2 regions of the Streptomyces sp. NPDC002779 genome follow, and region 2 is predicted to be linked to the other one. Evidence: predicted binding sites of a transcription regulator. Region 2 holds the regulator's gene; the other holds the start of a gene.
What was found. The regulator HrcA, encoded in region 2, represses chaperone genes, less so after heat shock. The targets are predictions, from matches to a motif close to TTNGCACTCNGNNNNNCNGAGTGCNAA.
Positions count from the first base shown of each region.

Region 1 (7,375 bases), on a different contig from region 2:
GGGGCCGACCGCGGGGGCGTCCGCGAACGGCGGCTCGCCCTGGCGGCGGACCATGCCGATGTGCCACAGCTGCGGAACGATCGTGCCGCCCGCCGCGTGCACCGCGTCGGCGACCTTCGCCCAGCCCGCGAGCTGCTCGGCCCCGTGGAAGCGCGGCACCCGGTCGCTCTGCCCGGCCGAGTCATGGCCGACGTACGTCCCCTCGGTGACGATCAGACCGACACCGGCGGCGGCCCGGCGGGCGTAGTACGACACCACGTCCTCGCCCGGGACACCGCCCGGCGAGAACATCCGGGTCATCGGCGCCATGACGATGCGGTTGGGCACGGTCAGGCCGTTGATCGAGGTCGGGCGGGAGAGGATCTCGGCGGCGCGCGAGGCGGCCTCGGAGGGGGCGACGGTCACGTGGGGGCTCCTTGAGGGGGTACCGACGGGTATGTGCGCGTGCATTTACCACACCTCGGCGTCAACCTCCGGGACCCCCGCCCCCATTCCCCCGCTGGGGAAACGACCGTATGACCCAGCCCACGAACACGCCCGAGGGCGGCACCCCCTGACGAACAGGGAGTGCCGCCCTCGGCAGAACGACGACCGACCGGAGTCGATCAGAAGTCCATGTCACCGCCCGGCATGCCGCCCGGAGCGGCCGCGGCGGCCTTCTCCGGCTTGTCGGCGATGACGGCCTCGGTGGTGAGGAACAGCGCCGCGATGGAGGCGGCGTTCTGCAGCGCGGAACGCGTCACCTTCGCCGGGTCGATGATGCCCTCGGCGATCATGTCGACGTACTCACCGGTCGCGGCGTTCAGGCCGTGGCCGACGGGCAGGTTGCGCACCTTCTCGACGATGACGCCGCCCTCGAGACCGCCGTTGACGGCGATCTGCTTGAGCGGGGCCTCCAGCGCGAGCTTCACGGCGTTGGCGCCGGTCGCCTCGTCGCCCGAGAGGTCGAGCTTCTCGAAGACCGAGGAGGCCTGCAGCAGGGCCACGCCACCACCGGCGACGATGCCCTCCTCGACGGCCGCCTTGGCGTTGCGCACGGCGTCCTCGATGCGGTGCTTGCGCTCCTTGAGCTCCACCTCGGTGGCGGCACCGGCCTTGATGACGGCCACGCCGCCGGCCAGCTTCGCCAGACGCTCCTGCAGCTTCTCGCGGTCGTAGTCCGAGTCGCTGTTCTCGATCTCGGCGCGGATCTGGTTGACCCGGCCCTGGACCTGCTCCGAGGAGCCGGAACCGTCGACGATCGTGGTCTCGTCCTTGGTGATGACGACCTTGCGGGCCTTGCCCAGGAGGTCCAGGGAGGTGTTCTCGAGCTTGAGACCGACCTCCTCGGAGATGACCTCGCCGCCGGTGAGGATGGCGATGTCGTTCAGCATCGCCTTGCGGCGGTCGCCGAAGCCCGGGGCCTTGACGGCGACGGACTTGAAGGTGCCGCGGATCTTGTTGACGACCAGGGTCGACAGGGCCTCGCCCTCGACGTCCTCGGCGATGATCAGCAGCGGCTTGCCCGACTGCATGACCTTCTCCAGCAGCGGGAGCAGGTCCTTGACCGAGGAGATCTTGGAGTTGGCGATCAGGATGTACGGGTCGTCGAGGACGGCCTCCATACGCTCCATGTCGGTGGCGAAGTACGCCGAGATGTAGCCCTTGTCGAAGCGCATACCCTCGGTGAGCTCCAGCTCCAGACCGAAGGTCTGGGACTCCTCGACGGTGATGACGCCTTCCTTGCCGACCTTGTCCATGGCCTCGGCGATGAGCTCGCCGATCTGGGTGTCGGCGGCGGAGATGGAGGCCGTGGAGGCGATCTGCTCCTTGGTCTCGACGTCCTTCGCCTGCTCCAGCAGGGCGGCGGAGACGGCCTCGACGGCCTTCTCGATACCGCGCTTCAGGGCCATCGGGTTGGCACCGGCGGCGACGTTGCGCAGGCCCTCGCGGACCAGCGCCTGGGCGAGAACGGTCGCCGTGGTCGTACCGTCACCGGCGACGTCGTCCGTCTTCTTGGCGACTTCCTTGACCAGCTCGGCGCCGATCTTCTCGTACGGGTCCTCGAGCTCGATCTCCTTGGCGATGGAGACACCGTCGTTGGTGATCGTGGGGGCGCCCCACTTCTTCTCGAGGACGACGTTGCGGCCCTTGGGGCCGAGCGTCACCTTCACGGCGTCCGCGAGCTGGTTCATGCCGCGCTCGAGGCCGCGCCGCGCCTCCTCGTCGAACGCGATGATCTTGGCCATGTGAAGTGGTCCCTCCAGGACTGGGGGTGATTCCTTCGGACCGCGCCCGCGCCCGCGACGGACGGCTCGCCGGCCTGTGGTTCCTTGCCCCACCTGGCCTGCGGGCCTCACCGACCCGGTCCTTCGTTGTCACTCTCACCTTCAGAGTGCTAACGCCAATGATTAGCACTCGGGGTAGGCGAGTGCAAGCGGCTCTCGGGTTTCGGGCCCCTGCGTGCGGTTCTCATGCGGTTGCCGTCCGGTCCGCCGGGCACACGGAAGGGCTCGCACCCGGGGGGTTGGTCCCCTTGGTGCGAGCCCTTCAGCGGAAGACGTAGCTTGCGGTTCGTTGGTCGCGCGTTCAGGCAGATACGCGAACCATGTCGGCCTGCGGGCCCTTCTGGCCCTGCGAGATCTCGAACTCGACCCGCTGGCCCTCTTCCAGGGTGCGGTACCCGTCCATCTGGATCGCGCTGTAGTGGACGAAAACATCCGCACCACCGTCGACCGCGATGAAGCCGTACCCCTTCTCCGCGTTGAACCACTTGACGGTGCCCTGAGCCATGCCTAACTCCCCTATTACTGGCCCTTGCACAGATCCGCACTTCGCGGATCCGGGTCAGACCTCACCCCCCACGGTTTGGGGGCGTGCGCCGGAACGCGTCGACCGCGGCTGAATGTATCTGTCCAACTGCCGTCTGCAACAGGTCAATCGGACGAGAATTCTGGACGCGCACAGTCCGGAATGTAGTGAGAATTCGCCCGAACTCAGGGCAAGTCGGGCCCCATAAAAGGAGCAGATGACGCAAAAGGCGCGCACACTTTGGCTACTTCTCGTCGCATAGGGCTTCAGGACTCATATGCGCCCGGCATGCGAAGTGGGGCGGGTTCCCCAACTGTACCGCGCTCAACCAAGCAGAATTGCCCCCTCCGTTTGTCTTACGGAGAGGGCAATTCGATGAACTCAGAGTGATACGCCTTACCGACGGTAACGATCAGCCGCCGGCCACCGCCGGAATGATGGAAACTCCGGCGCCGTCGGGGATCGCCGTCTGCAGGCCCTGCTCGAAGCGGACGTCGTCGTCATTGACGTACACATTCACGAACCGGCGCAGCTTGCCCTGGTCGTCCAGGACCCGGGCGGCGATTCCGGTGTGGTTCTTCTCCAGGTCGGCGATGACCTCGGCGAGGGTGCCACCCTCGGCCGTCACCTCGGCGGCACCACCGGTGTAGGTGCGCAGGATGGTGGGGATGCGGACTTTGACGCTCATGAGTCGAGGCCAGCCTCTCGGAAGGAGTCGAGGTTCGGGCGGATCGTCGCGGTGAGGCCGGTGCCGGCCACCGCGTCGAGGGTCTTGAGGCCGTCGCCGGTGTTGAGGACGACCGTCGTCTTGGTGGGGTCGAGCAGGCCGTTCTCGATCAGCTTGCGCGTCACGCCCACCGTCACGCCACCCGCCGTCTCCGCGAAGATCCCCTCGGTCCGGGCCAGCAGCTTGATCGCGTCGACCACCTGCTCGTCCGTCACGTCCTCCACCGCGCCGCCGGTGCGCCGGGCGATGTCCAGGACGTAGGGCCCGTCGGCCGGGTTGCCGATGGCCAGCGACTTGGCGATGGTGTTCGGCTTCTGCGGCCGGACCACGTCGTGGCCCGCCTTGTAGGCCACCGACACCGGCGAGCACCCCTCGGCCTGCGCGCCGAAGATCTTGTACGGCCTGTCCTCGACGAGCCCGAGCTTGATCAGCTCCTGCAGCCCCTTGTCGATCTTCGTCAGCTGCGAGCCGGACGCGATCGGCACGACGATCTGGTCCGGGAGCCGCCAGCCGAGCTGCTCGCAGATCTCGTACGCCAGGGTCTTGGAACCCTCCGCGTAGTACGGCCGCAGGTTGACGTTGACGAAGCCCCAGCCCTCGCCGGCCGGGTCGCCGATCAGCTCGGAGCAGAAGCGGTTCACGTCGTCGTAGTTGCCCTCGATGCCGACCAGCTCGCCGCCGTACACCGCGGCCATCACGACCTTGCCCTGCTCCAGGTCGTGCGGGATGAACACGCAGGAACGGAGGCCGGCGCGGGCCGCGGCGGCGCCGACGGCACCGGCCAGGTTGCCCGTCGACGAGCAGGAGAGCGTGGTGAAGCCGAAGGCCCGGGCGGCCTCCAGGGCCTGGGCGACGACCCGGTCCTTGAAGGAGTGCGTCGGGTTGCCGGAGTCGTCCTTCACATACAGGCCGCCGGTCACGCCGAGCTCGCGGGCCAGGTTGTCGGCCTTGACGAGCGCGGTCCAGCCGGGGTTGAGGTTGGGCTTGCCGGCCACGTCCGAGGGGACGGGCAGCAGGGGCGCGTAACGCCAGATGTTCGCGGGTCCCGCTTCGATGCGCTTGCGGAGTTCCTCGGTGTCGTACGCCGAGAAGTCGTAGGCGATCTCCAGCGGGCCGAAACACTCCTCGCACGCGAAGACCGGGCCGAGCGGGACGCGGTGTCCGCACTCCCGGCAGCTCAGGGCGGCGGCGGGACCGAGATCGACAGTGGTGTTCCCGGTGCTTGCGACAGTCTGCACAGCCATGTGAGGCGAGGCCCTTTCTCCTCATCTTCCTCACGACGCATCTCGCCGTGAGACGGATTTGGCACCTTCCCTAGCCGGGAGCCTCGCGTGAACGAGACCGGCTGGAGGGTTGCCGGGGCTTCATCGGGCCGTATCCCTCTGCCCCTCTGGATGAGCGGTATGAAGTTGTGAACGCCGGGCCGGCCAGGACATGCGATGGTCACCCGCGTTGTTCAAGACTGTAACCGACGACCGGGACAGTTGAGATAGTCGTCCGAACGGCGAGATGGATCACAAACAGCGGATCACAAGCGAAGGAGCCGCCTACGTGCTGGAAGAAGTCGAGCGCTGGCTGAGCACCCGCTCCTGGTCGGTGACCGATCGCCCGCTCCACCAGATCATGGCCGCGAAGCGCAGCTCGGGCCAGTCCGTCTCCGTCGTGCTGCCCGCGCTCGACGAGGAGGAGACGGTCGGTGACATCGTCGCCGTCATCCGGCACGACCTGATGCACCAGGTCCCGCTGGTCGACGAGATCGTCGTCGTCGACTCCGGGTCCACCGACCGCACCGCCGAGGTCGCCGCGGCGGCCGGGGCGACGGTCGTGCACCGGGACGCGATCCTGCCGCGGCTGCCCGCCGTGCCCGGCAAGGGCGAGGTGCTCTGGCGCTCGCTGCTGGTCACCCGCGGCGACATCGTCTGCTTCATCGACGCGGACCTGAAGGAGTTCTCCTCGGACTTCGTCTCCGGCATCGTCGGCCCGCTGCTCACCGACCCCGGGGTGGACCTCGTCAAGGCGATGTACGACCGCCCGCTCGGGCAGGCGGCGGGCCAGGGCGGCCGGGTCACCGAGCTGATGGCCCGCCCGCTGCTGAACATGCACTGGCCGCAGCTCGCCGGCTTCGTGCAGCCGCTCGGCGGGGAGTACGCGGCCCGCCGCTCCCTGCTGGAACAGCTCCCCTTCCCCGTCGGCTACGGCGTGGAGCTCGGCATGCTGGTCGACGCGCTGCACCTGGCCGGCCTCGACGCGCTGGCCCAGGTCGACGTCGGGGTGCGCAAGCACCGGCACCAGGACGGCCGGGCGCTCGGCCGGATGTCCGCCGCGATCTACCGCACGGCCCAGCTCCGGCTGGCCCGCGGACACCTCATCCGCCCCGCGCTCACCCAGTTCGAGCGCGGCGAGGACGGTTTCGAGCCGCGGACGTACTCGGTGGACACCGAGGAGCGGCCGCCGATGGCGGAGATAGCGGAGTACGCGTCCCGCAAGGTGGCGTAACCCACGCCGCACGCGGCGCATCGCACGTTTGAGCGTTTACGGCACGGGCTAGGTTGGAGCACATGGCTTCCATGTACGGCGCCGCTCAGGTGCTGGTCGCGTCGAACCGCGGCCCGGTCTCCTATGAAGTGCAGGAAGACGGCTCGTTGCGCACCAAGCGCGGGGGCGGCGGACTGGTGTCGGGCCTCTCGGCCATCGGCCCGGACGCCGGTGCCCTGTGGGTGTGCTCCGCGCTGTCCGACGGCGACCGCGAGGCGGTGCGGCGCGGGGTGGGCGAGGACGGCGTGCGGATGCTCGCCGTACCGGCCGAGGTGCACGCGGACGCGTACAACGGCGTCGCCAACTCCGTGCTCTGGTTCGTCCACCACATGCTCTACCAGACCCCGCTGGAGCCCACCTTCGACTCCGCGTTCTGGCGGCAGTGGGAGAACTACGTCCGCTTCAACCGGGCCTTCGCCGAGGCGCTGGCCGACGAGGCGGCCGAGGGTGCGGCGGTCCTGGTGCAGGACTACCACCTGACGCTGGTGCCGGGGCTGCTGCGCAAGCTCCGCCCCGACCTGCGCATCAGCCACTTCTCGCACACCCCGTGGGCCCCGGTGGACTACTTCCGCATGCTGCCCGACCGGGTGGCGCGCGAGGTGCTGGAGGGCATGCTCGGCGCCGACCGGCTCGGCTTCCTCACCCAGCGCTGGGCGGACGCGTTCACCGCGTGCTGCACGCAGCTGGTGGGCGGGCTCGGGGACACCGAGGTCGGGGTGCACGGGCTGGGGGCGGACGCGGACTTCCTGCGCCGCCGGTCGCACGAGGCGGACGTCGAGGAGCGGATGACGGCGCTGCGCGCGGAGATCGGGGAGGGCCGCCGGACGATCGTCCGGGTGGACCGGACCGAGCTGTCGAAGAACATCGTGCGCGGGCTGCTGGCCTACCGGCAGCTCCTCGACGACCACCCCGAGTGGCGCGAGCGGGTCGTGCACGTGGCCTTCGCCTACCCCTCCCGGCAGGACCTCGCCGTCTACCGGGAGTACACGGCCGAGGTGCAGCGGGTCGCCGACGAGATCAACGCCCGGTACGGCACCCCGGGCTGGACTCCGGTCGTGCTGCACGTCAAGGACGACTTCGCGCGCTCCCTCGCCGCGTACCGGCTCGCCGACGTGGCCCTGGTCAACCCCATCCGGGACGGCATGAACCTGGTCGCGAAGGAGGTGCCGGTCGTCTCCGACGAGGGATGCGCGCTGGTGCTGTCGCGGGAGGCGGGTGCGTACGAGGAGCTCGGCGAGCACGCGATCGTGGTGAACCCGTACGACGTCCTGGACACCGCGCGCGCCCTGCACGAGGCCCTGACGATGCCGCCGCACGAGCGGG
Region 1 is NZ_JBIAQC010000006.1:127,685-135,059, reverse strand. It holds gene ACFYW5_RS18705 (NADH:flavin oxidoreductase) at 1-405, opposite strand, end outside; gene groL (chaperonin GroEL) at 606-2,228, opposite strand; gene ACFYW5_RS18695 (cold-shock protein) at 2,569-2,772, opposite strand; gene ACFYW5_RS18690 (MoaD/ThiS family protein) at 3,203-3,478, opposite strand; gene thrC (threonine synthase) at 3,475-4,761, opposite strand; SAM riboswitch class I at 4,780-4,918, opposite strand; gene ACFYW5_RS18680 (glucosyl-3-phosphoglycerate synthase) at 5,069-6,013, shown strand; gene ACFYW5_RS18675 (trehalose-6-phosphate synthase) at 6,076-7,375, shown strand, end outside.
Region 1: the regulator HrcA is predicted to act here: its motif matches at 2,391-2,417, upstream of groL (chaperonin GroEL).

Region 2 (7,375 bases):
CGCATCGAGGAACTGCGCCGGGCGCTGGAGAAGGAGCCGCCGCACCCGCCGGACGACCCGGGCTCCGGGCCCGTGCCGCACCCGTGGCCCGGCCAGGCGCTGGGGGAGCACGAGCCGGCCGGCACGGCACTGGCGTACCGCCTGGTCGCGGGCGGCCGGCCGCTGGGCACGCTCGTCATCGGGCAGTCCGGACCCGAGGGGTTCCCCGACGAGGTCACCGGGCTGGTGGAGGACCTCGGACGGCGGGTGGCGCTGGCCATCGGGGCGGCCCGGCAGTACGCCCGCCAGGCCACCATCAGCGCGGTCCTCCAGCGCGGGCTGCTGCCCGGCGCGGTCGCCGAGATCCCGGGCGTGCGCAGCGCCCTCGTCTACGAGCCCTGCGACAAGGGCGGCCCGAGCGGCGACTTCTACGACGTCTTCCCGGCCGGCGCCGGCCGCTGGTGCTTCGCCGTGGGCGACGTCCAGGGCAAGGGCCCGGAGGCGGCGGTGGTGATCGGCCTGGCCCGCCCCTGGCTGCGGCTGCTGGCCCGCGAGGGGTACCGGGTGCCGGACGTGCTGGACCGCCTCAACCAGCTCCTCCTCGACGACGCCACCGAGGCCGCCGACGCCCGGGCCCGCGCCCTGGTCGGCCCGGCGGCACCGGGCGACGGCCCGCAGACCCGCTTCCTGTCCTTGCTCTATGGCGAGCTGGTCCCCTTCGACGGGGGCGTGCGCTGCACCCTTGCCTCCGCCGGTCATCCGCTACCGCTACTGCTCGGGCCCGACGGGGGCGTCCGCACCGTCGCGCAGCCGCAGACCCTGCTCGGGGTCATCGAGGACGCCACGTACACCAGTGAGACCTTCGCGCTGGGGCCCGGGGACAGCCTGCTGTGCGTGACGGACGGCGTGACGGAGCGGCGCAGCGGATCGCGCCAGTTCGACGACGGGGACGGGCTCGCCGCCGCGCTCGCCGGGTGCGCCGGGCTCAGCGCGCAGTCGATCGCCGAGCGGATCCGGCGGCTCGTGCACGACTTCGGGGGACGGCCGCCGGAGGACGATCTGGCGCTGCTGGTGCTCCAGGCCGAGTAAGGGCGCGGGGTGCTGGACAATGGAACGCATGCCTTCCGCACTCCCCGACGGCGAGCCGGTCCCCGACGACGGCGCGCTGCCCGCCGCCGCGCTCGCCGGCGCCGCCGACCGCCCGCTCGGGTTCTATCTGCACGTCCCCTACTGCGCGACCCGCTGCGGGTACTGCGACTTCAACACCTACACCGCGACCGAGCTGCGCGGGACGGGGGGCGTGCTGGCGTCCCGCGACAACTACGCGGACACCCTGACCGACGAGATCCGGCTCGCCCGCAAGGTCCTCGGCGACGACCCCCGCGAGGTCCGGACGGTCTTCGTGGGCGGCGGTACGCCGACCCTGCTGGCGGCGGACGATCTGGTCCGGATGCTGCACGCGATCCGCGACGAGTTCGGCCTCGCGCCGGACGCCGAGATCACGACGGAGGCGAACCCGGAGTCGGTGGACCCGGCCTACCTGTCGGCGCTGCGGGAGGGCGGATTCAACCGGATCTCCTTCGGCATGCAGAGCGCGAAGCGGCATGTGCTGCAGGTGCTGGACCGCACCCACACGCCGGGGCGGCCGGAGGCATGCGTGGCGGAGGCCCACGCGGCGGGCTTCGAGCAGGTGAACCTGGACCTGATCTACGGCACGCCCGGCGAGACGGACGACGACTGGCGGGCCTCCCTGGACGCGGCGATCGGCGCCGGCCCCGACCACATCTCGGCGTACGCGCTGATCGTCGAGGAGGGCACGCAGCTCGCCCGCCGGATCCGGCGGGGCGAGGTCCCGATGACCGACGACGACGTCCACGCCGACCGTTACCTGATGGCGGAATCGGTGCTGTCGTCGGCGGGCTTCAACTGGTACGAGGTCTCGAACTGGGCGGCCTCGGAGGCGGGCCGGTGCCGGCACAACGAGCTGTACTGGCGCGGCGCCGACTGGTGGGGAGCCGGTCCCGGTGCGCACTCGCACGTGGGCGGGGTGCGCTGGTGGAACGTGAAGCATCCGGGGGCCTACGCGGCGGCCCTGGCGGCGGGCCGGTCCCCGGGCGCCGGGCGGGAACTGCTCCCGGCGGAGGACCGCCGCGTCGAGCGGATCCTGCTGGAGCTGCGCCTGCGTGAGGGCGTCCCGCTGTCCCTGCTGCACGAGGCGGGCCTCGCCGCCGCCCGGCGGGCACGGGCCGAGGGGCTGCTCCAGGAGGGCCCCTACGAGGAGGGACGCGCGGTACTGACGCTCCGGGGACGGCTGCTGGCGGACGCGGTGGTCCGGGACCTGGTGGACTGATCGCCCCGAAGGCGGGTCCCGGCGCCCTCGGGGCGTCAGGCCCCGCCGCTGTCCGTGACGAAGTCGATCAGTTCCTCGACCCTCCCCAGCAGCTCCGGCTCCAGGTCCTTGTACGAGGTCACCCGCGCCAGAATCGCCTGCCACACCGCGCCCGTGTTCTCCGACGGCCACCCGAGCGCCCGGCACACGCCCGTCTTCCAGTCCTGCCCGTGCGGCACCCGCGGCCAGCCCGGGATGCCCAGGGACGACGGCTTCACCGCCTCCCAGATGTCGATGTAGGGGTGGCCCACGACCAGCGCGTGATCGCTGGTCACCTGCTGTGCGATGCGCCACTCCTTGGTGCCGGGCACCAGGTGGTCCACCAGCACCCCCAGCCGCGCGTCCGGCCCCGGCGCGAACTCCGCCACGATCCCCGGCAGGTCGTCGACGCCGCCCAGGTACTCCACCACCACGCCCTCGATGCGCAGGTCGTCGCCCCAGACCTTCTCCACCAGTTCCGCGTCGTGGCGGCCCTCGACGTAGATCCGCCCGGCGCGGGCGACCCGCGCGCGTGCCCCGGGCACGGCGACCGAGCCGGAGGCGGTGCGGGTGGGGCGTACCGCGGAGCCCGAGGACGGGCGTACCAGCGTCACCACCCTGCCCTCCAGCAGGAAGCCGCGCGGCTCCAGCGGAAACACCCGGTGCTTGCCGAAGCGGTCCTCCAGGGTCACCGTGCCCGCCTCGCAGCGGATCACCGCTCCGCAGAAGCCGGTGCCGGGCTCCTCGACCACCAGGCCGGGCTCCGCCTCGACCTCGGGGACCGGCTTGGGCTTCTTCCACGGCGGGGTCAGGTCCGGAGAGTACTGGCGCATTCGGATGACGATAGGAGAAGCGCCGGACCAGGTCCTACGACACGCCGAAACGGGCCGCCAGCGCGTCCCGCTGCGCCCGTACGAACGCCGCGTCCACCACCGCCCCGTGACCGGGCACGTACAGCGCGTCCTCGCCGCCCAGCGCCAGCAGCCGGTCCAGCGCCGCCGGCCACCGCGACGGCACGGCGTCCGGGCCCGCCTGGGGGTCGCCCGACTCCTCCACCAGGTCGCCGCAGAAGACGACCTCCGGGGAGCCGGGGACCAGGACCACCAGGTCGTGGGCCGTGTGGCCGGGGCCCACGTTCGCCAGCAGGACCCGGCGGCCGGGGCCGAGGTCGAGGGTCCACTCGCCGGAGACGTGATGCCGGGGCGGCGTGAGGACGTCCACCGCCTCGTCGGCCGCGCGCGCGTCCAGCCCGTGGCGCACCGCGTCCGCGCGCAGCGCCGCCCGGCCGTGCGGCCCGTACACCGAGTCGATGCCCACCGCGCCGTAGACCTCCGCCCCCGCGAAGGCCGCGGCGCCGAGCACATGGTCGAAGTGGGGATGCGTCAGCGCGAGATGCGTCACACGGTGACCGGCGAGCGCCTCCGCCCGCATCCGCAGCCGGGCCCCCTCGGCCAGGCTCGACCCGGCGTCGACCACCAGCGCCTTACCCTCTCCGACGACCAGGCCCGCCGTGCAGTCCCAGCCGGGCAGCCGGCACCGGCCCACCCCGGCCGCGACCCGCTCCCATCCCAGCTCTTCCCAAGTCACCGTCATACCGCGACGCTAGCTGTACGACCCGTCACAGCAGGACCGACCTTGCCCGGGGAGTACCCCACCGCCGTACACTGGGCCGGGAACGCTGGCACTCGGGCGGACCGAGTGCCAGGCGAGGGGCCCCGGGGGACTGGGGGGTGCGACTTCTGGAGGTGTGCGCGGATGCTGAGTGAACGCAGGCTGCAGGTGCTGCGCGCCATCGTCCAGGACTATGTGGGCACCGAGGAGCCGGTGGGGTCGAAGGCCCTGACCGAGCGGCACAACCTCGGCGTCTCCCCGGCGACCGTCCGCAATGACATGGCGGCGCTGGAGGACGAGGGCTACATCGCCCAGCCGCACACCAGCGCCGGGCGCATCCCGACCGACAAGGGCTACCGGCTCTTCGTCGACAAGCTGGCCGGCGTCAAGCCGATGACCGCGCCCGAGCGGCGGGCCATCCAGAACTTCCTGGAGGGCGCCGTCGACCTCGACGACGTGGTGGCCAGGACGGTACGGCTGCTCGCGCAGCTCACCCGGCAGGTCGCCGTCGTGCAGTATCCGTCGCTCACCCGGTCCACCGTGCGCCATGTCGAGCTGCTCTCGCTCGCCCCCGCGCGCGTGATGCTCGTGCTGATCACGGACACCGGGCGGGTCGAGCAGCGGATGGTCGACTGCCCCGCGCCGTTCGGCGAGGCGTCCCTGGCCGATCTGCGGGCCCGGCTGAACAGCCGGATCGCGGGCCGGCGCTTCACCGATGTGCCGACCCTCGTCGAGGACCTCCCCGAGGGCTTCGACATGGAGGACCGCGGCACGGTCTCGGCCGTCCTCTCCGCGCTGCTGGAGACGCTGGTCGAGGAGAACGAGGAGCGGCTGATGATCGGCGGCACCGCCAATCTCACCCGCTTCGGACATGACTTCCCCCTCACCATCCGGCCCGTCCTGGAGGCACTGGAGGAGCAGGTCGTGCTCCTCAAGCTCCTTGGCGAGGCCGGGGATTCGGGCATGACCGTACGCATCGGTCACGAGAACGCCTACGAGGGACTCAACTCCACGTCCGTGGTCTCGGTCGGCTACGGTTCGGGCGGCGAGGCAGTCGCCAAGCTCGGCGTGGTCGGACCGACCCGCATGGATTACCCGGGAACGATGGGAGCGGTACGCGCAGTGGCACGGTACGTCGGACAGATCCTGGCGGAGTCGTAAGTGGCCACGGACTACTACGCCGTTCTCGGCGTGCGCCGCGACGCGTCGCAGGAAGAGATCAAGAAGGCCTTCCGGCGGCTCGCCCGCGAGCTGCACCCGGACGTCAACCCCGATCCGAAGACCCAGGAGCGGTTCAAGGAGATCAACGCCGCCTACGAGGTGCTCTCGGACCCGCAGAAGAAGCAGGTCTACGACCTCGGCGGCGACCCGCTGTCCCAGGCGGGCGGCGCGGGCGCCGGCGGCTTCGGCGCGGGCGGCTTCGGGAACTTCTCGGACATCATGGACGCGTTCTTCGGTACGGCGTCGCAGCGCGGGCCGCGCTCGCGCACCCGCCGGGGCCAGGACGCCATGATCCGGCTGGAGATCGAGCTCGACGAGGCCGCCTTCGGCACGACGAAGGACATCCAGGTCGACACGGCGGTCGTCTGCAACACCTGTAGCGGCGAGGGCGCCGCGCCGGGGACCTCCGCGCAGACGTGCGACATGTGCCGCGGGCGCGGTGAGGTGTCGCAGGTGACGCGGTCCTTCCTGGGCCAGGTCATGACCTCGCGGCCGTGTCCGCAGTGCCAGGGCTTCGGCACCGTGGTGCCGACGCCGTGCCCGGAGTGCGCCGGTGACGGCCGGGTGCGGTCCCGCCGTACGCTCACGGTCAAGATCCCGGCCGGTGTCGACAACGGCACGCGGATCCAGCTCGCTGGTGAGGGCGAGGTGGGCCCGGGCGGCGGACCGGCCGGTGACCTCTACGTCGAGATCCACGAGCTGCCGCATGCGCAGTTCCAGCGCCGCGGCGACGATCTGCACTGCACGGTGACGATCCCGATGACGGCGGCGTCCCTCGGCACCAAGGTGCCGCTGGAGACCCTCGACGGCCTGGAGGAGGTCGACATCCGCCCGGGCACCCAGTCCGGCCAGTCGATCCCGCTGCACGACCGGGGCGTCACGCATCTGCGCGGCGGCGGCCGGGGCGACCTGATCGTCCACGTCGAGGTCCAGACCCCGAACAAGCTCGACCCGGAACAGGAACGCCTGCTCCGCGAACTGGCCAAACTGCGCGGCGAGGAACGGCCCCAGGGCCAGTTCCAGCCGGGGCAGCAAGGGCTGTTCTCGCGGTTGAAGGATGCGTTCAACGGCCGCTGACGTCTGGTGCCGCCTCCGGTCCGTGCCGTCCGGACGGGTGGATTCGGAGTTGTTCGGAGGACGTGACAACATGCCGTCATGTCCTCCGCACTGACCGATCTTTTTCCCCTTCCGATCGTGCAGGCCCCCATGGCGGGCGGCGTCTCCGTGCCGGCCCTCGCCGCTGCCGTGGCCGAGGCCGGCGGGCTGGGGTTCCTCGCCGCCGGGTACAAGACCGCCGACGGCATGTACCAGGAGATCAAGCAGTTGCGGGGGCTCACCGGCCGCCCGTTCGGTGTGAACCTCTTCATGCCGCAGCCGGAGTACGCGGACGCGGCGGCCGTCGACGTGTACGCCCATCAGCTCGCCGGAGAGGCCGGCTGGTACGAGACCGAGCTGGGGGACCGCGACAGCGGGCGGGACGACGGCTACGAGGCCAAGCTCGCCGTCCTGCTCGACAACCCGGTGCCGGTGGTCTCCTTCCACTTCGGCGTGCCGAGCAGTGACGTGCTCGACTCCCTCCGCCGGGCCGGAACCTTCACCCTCGTCACCGCCACCACCGCCGAGGAGGCCCTCGCCGTCGAGCGGGCCGGTGCCGACGCGGTGATCGCGCAGGGCGTCGAAGCCGGCGGCCACCAGGGCACGCACCGCGACAACCCCGAGACCGACGGCGCCGGCATCGGCCTGCTGTCGCTCCTCGCCCAGATCCGCGAGACCGTCGCCCTCCCCGTGGTCGCCGCCGGCGGCATCATGCGCGGCAGCCAGATCGCCGCCGTGCTCGCCGCGGGCGCGAGCGCCGCCCAGCTCGGCACCGCGTTCCTCGCGACTCCCGAGTCCGGCGCGCACGCGGTCCACAAGCAGGCGCTGACCAACCCCCTGTTCGTCCGTACGGAGCTGACGCGGGCGTTCTCCGGCCGCCCCGCGCGCGGGCTCGTCAACCGCTTCCTGCGCGAGCACGGCCCCTACGCCCCCGCGGCCTACCCCGAGATCCACCACCTCACCTCGCCGCTGCGCAAGGCCGCCGCCAAGGCGGGCGACGCGCAGGGCATGGCGCTGTGGGCGGGGCAGGGCCACCGGATGGCACGGGAACTGCCCGCCGGGCAGCTGGTCGAGGTCCTCGCGGCCGAACTCGCCGCCGCC
Region 2 is NZ_JBIAQC010000002.1:533,687-541,061, forward strand. It holds gene ACFYW5_RS08005 (SpoIIE family protein phosphatase) at 1-1,068, shown strand, start outside; gene hemW (radical SAM family heme chaperone HemW) at 1,097-2,329, shown strand; gene ACFYW5_RS08015 (DUF3097 domain-containing protein) at 2,365-3,180, opposite strand; gene ACFYW5_RS08020 (MBL fold metallo-hydrolase) at 3,215-3,940, opposite strand; gene hrcA (heat-inducible transcriptional repressor HrcA) at 4,103-5,119, shown strand; gene dnaJ (molecular chaperone DnaJ) at 5,120-6,256, shown strand; gene ACFYW5_RS08035 (nitronate monooxygenase) at 6,335-7,375, shown strand, end outside.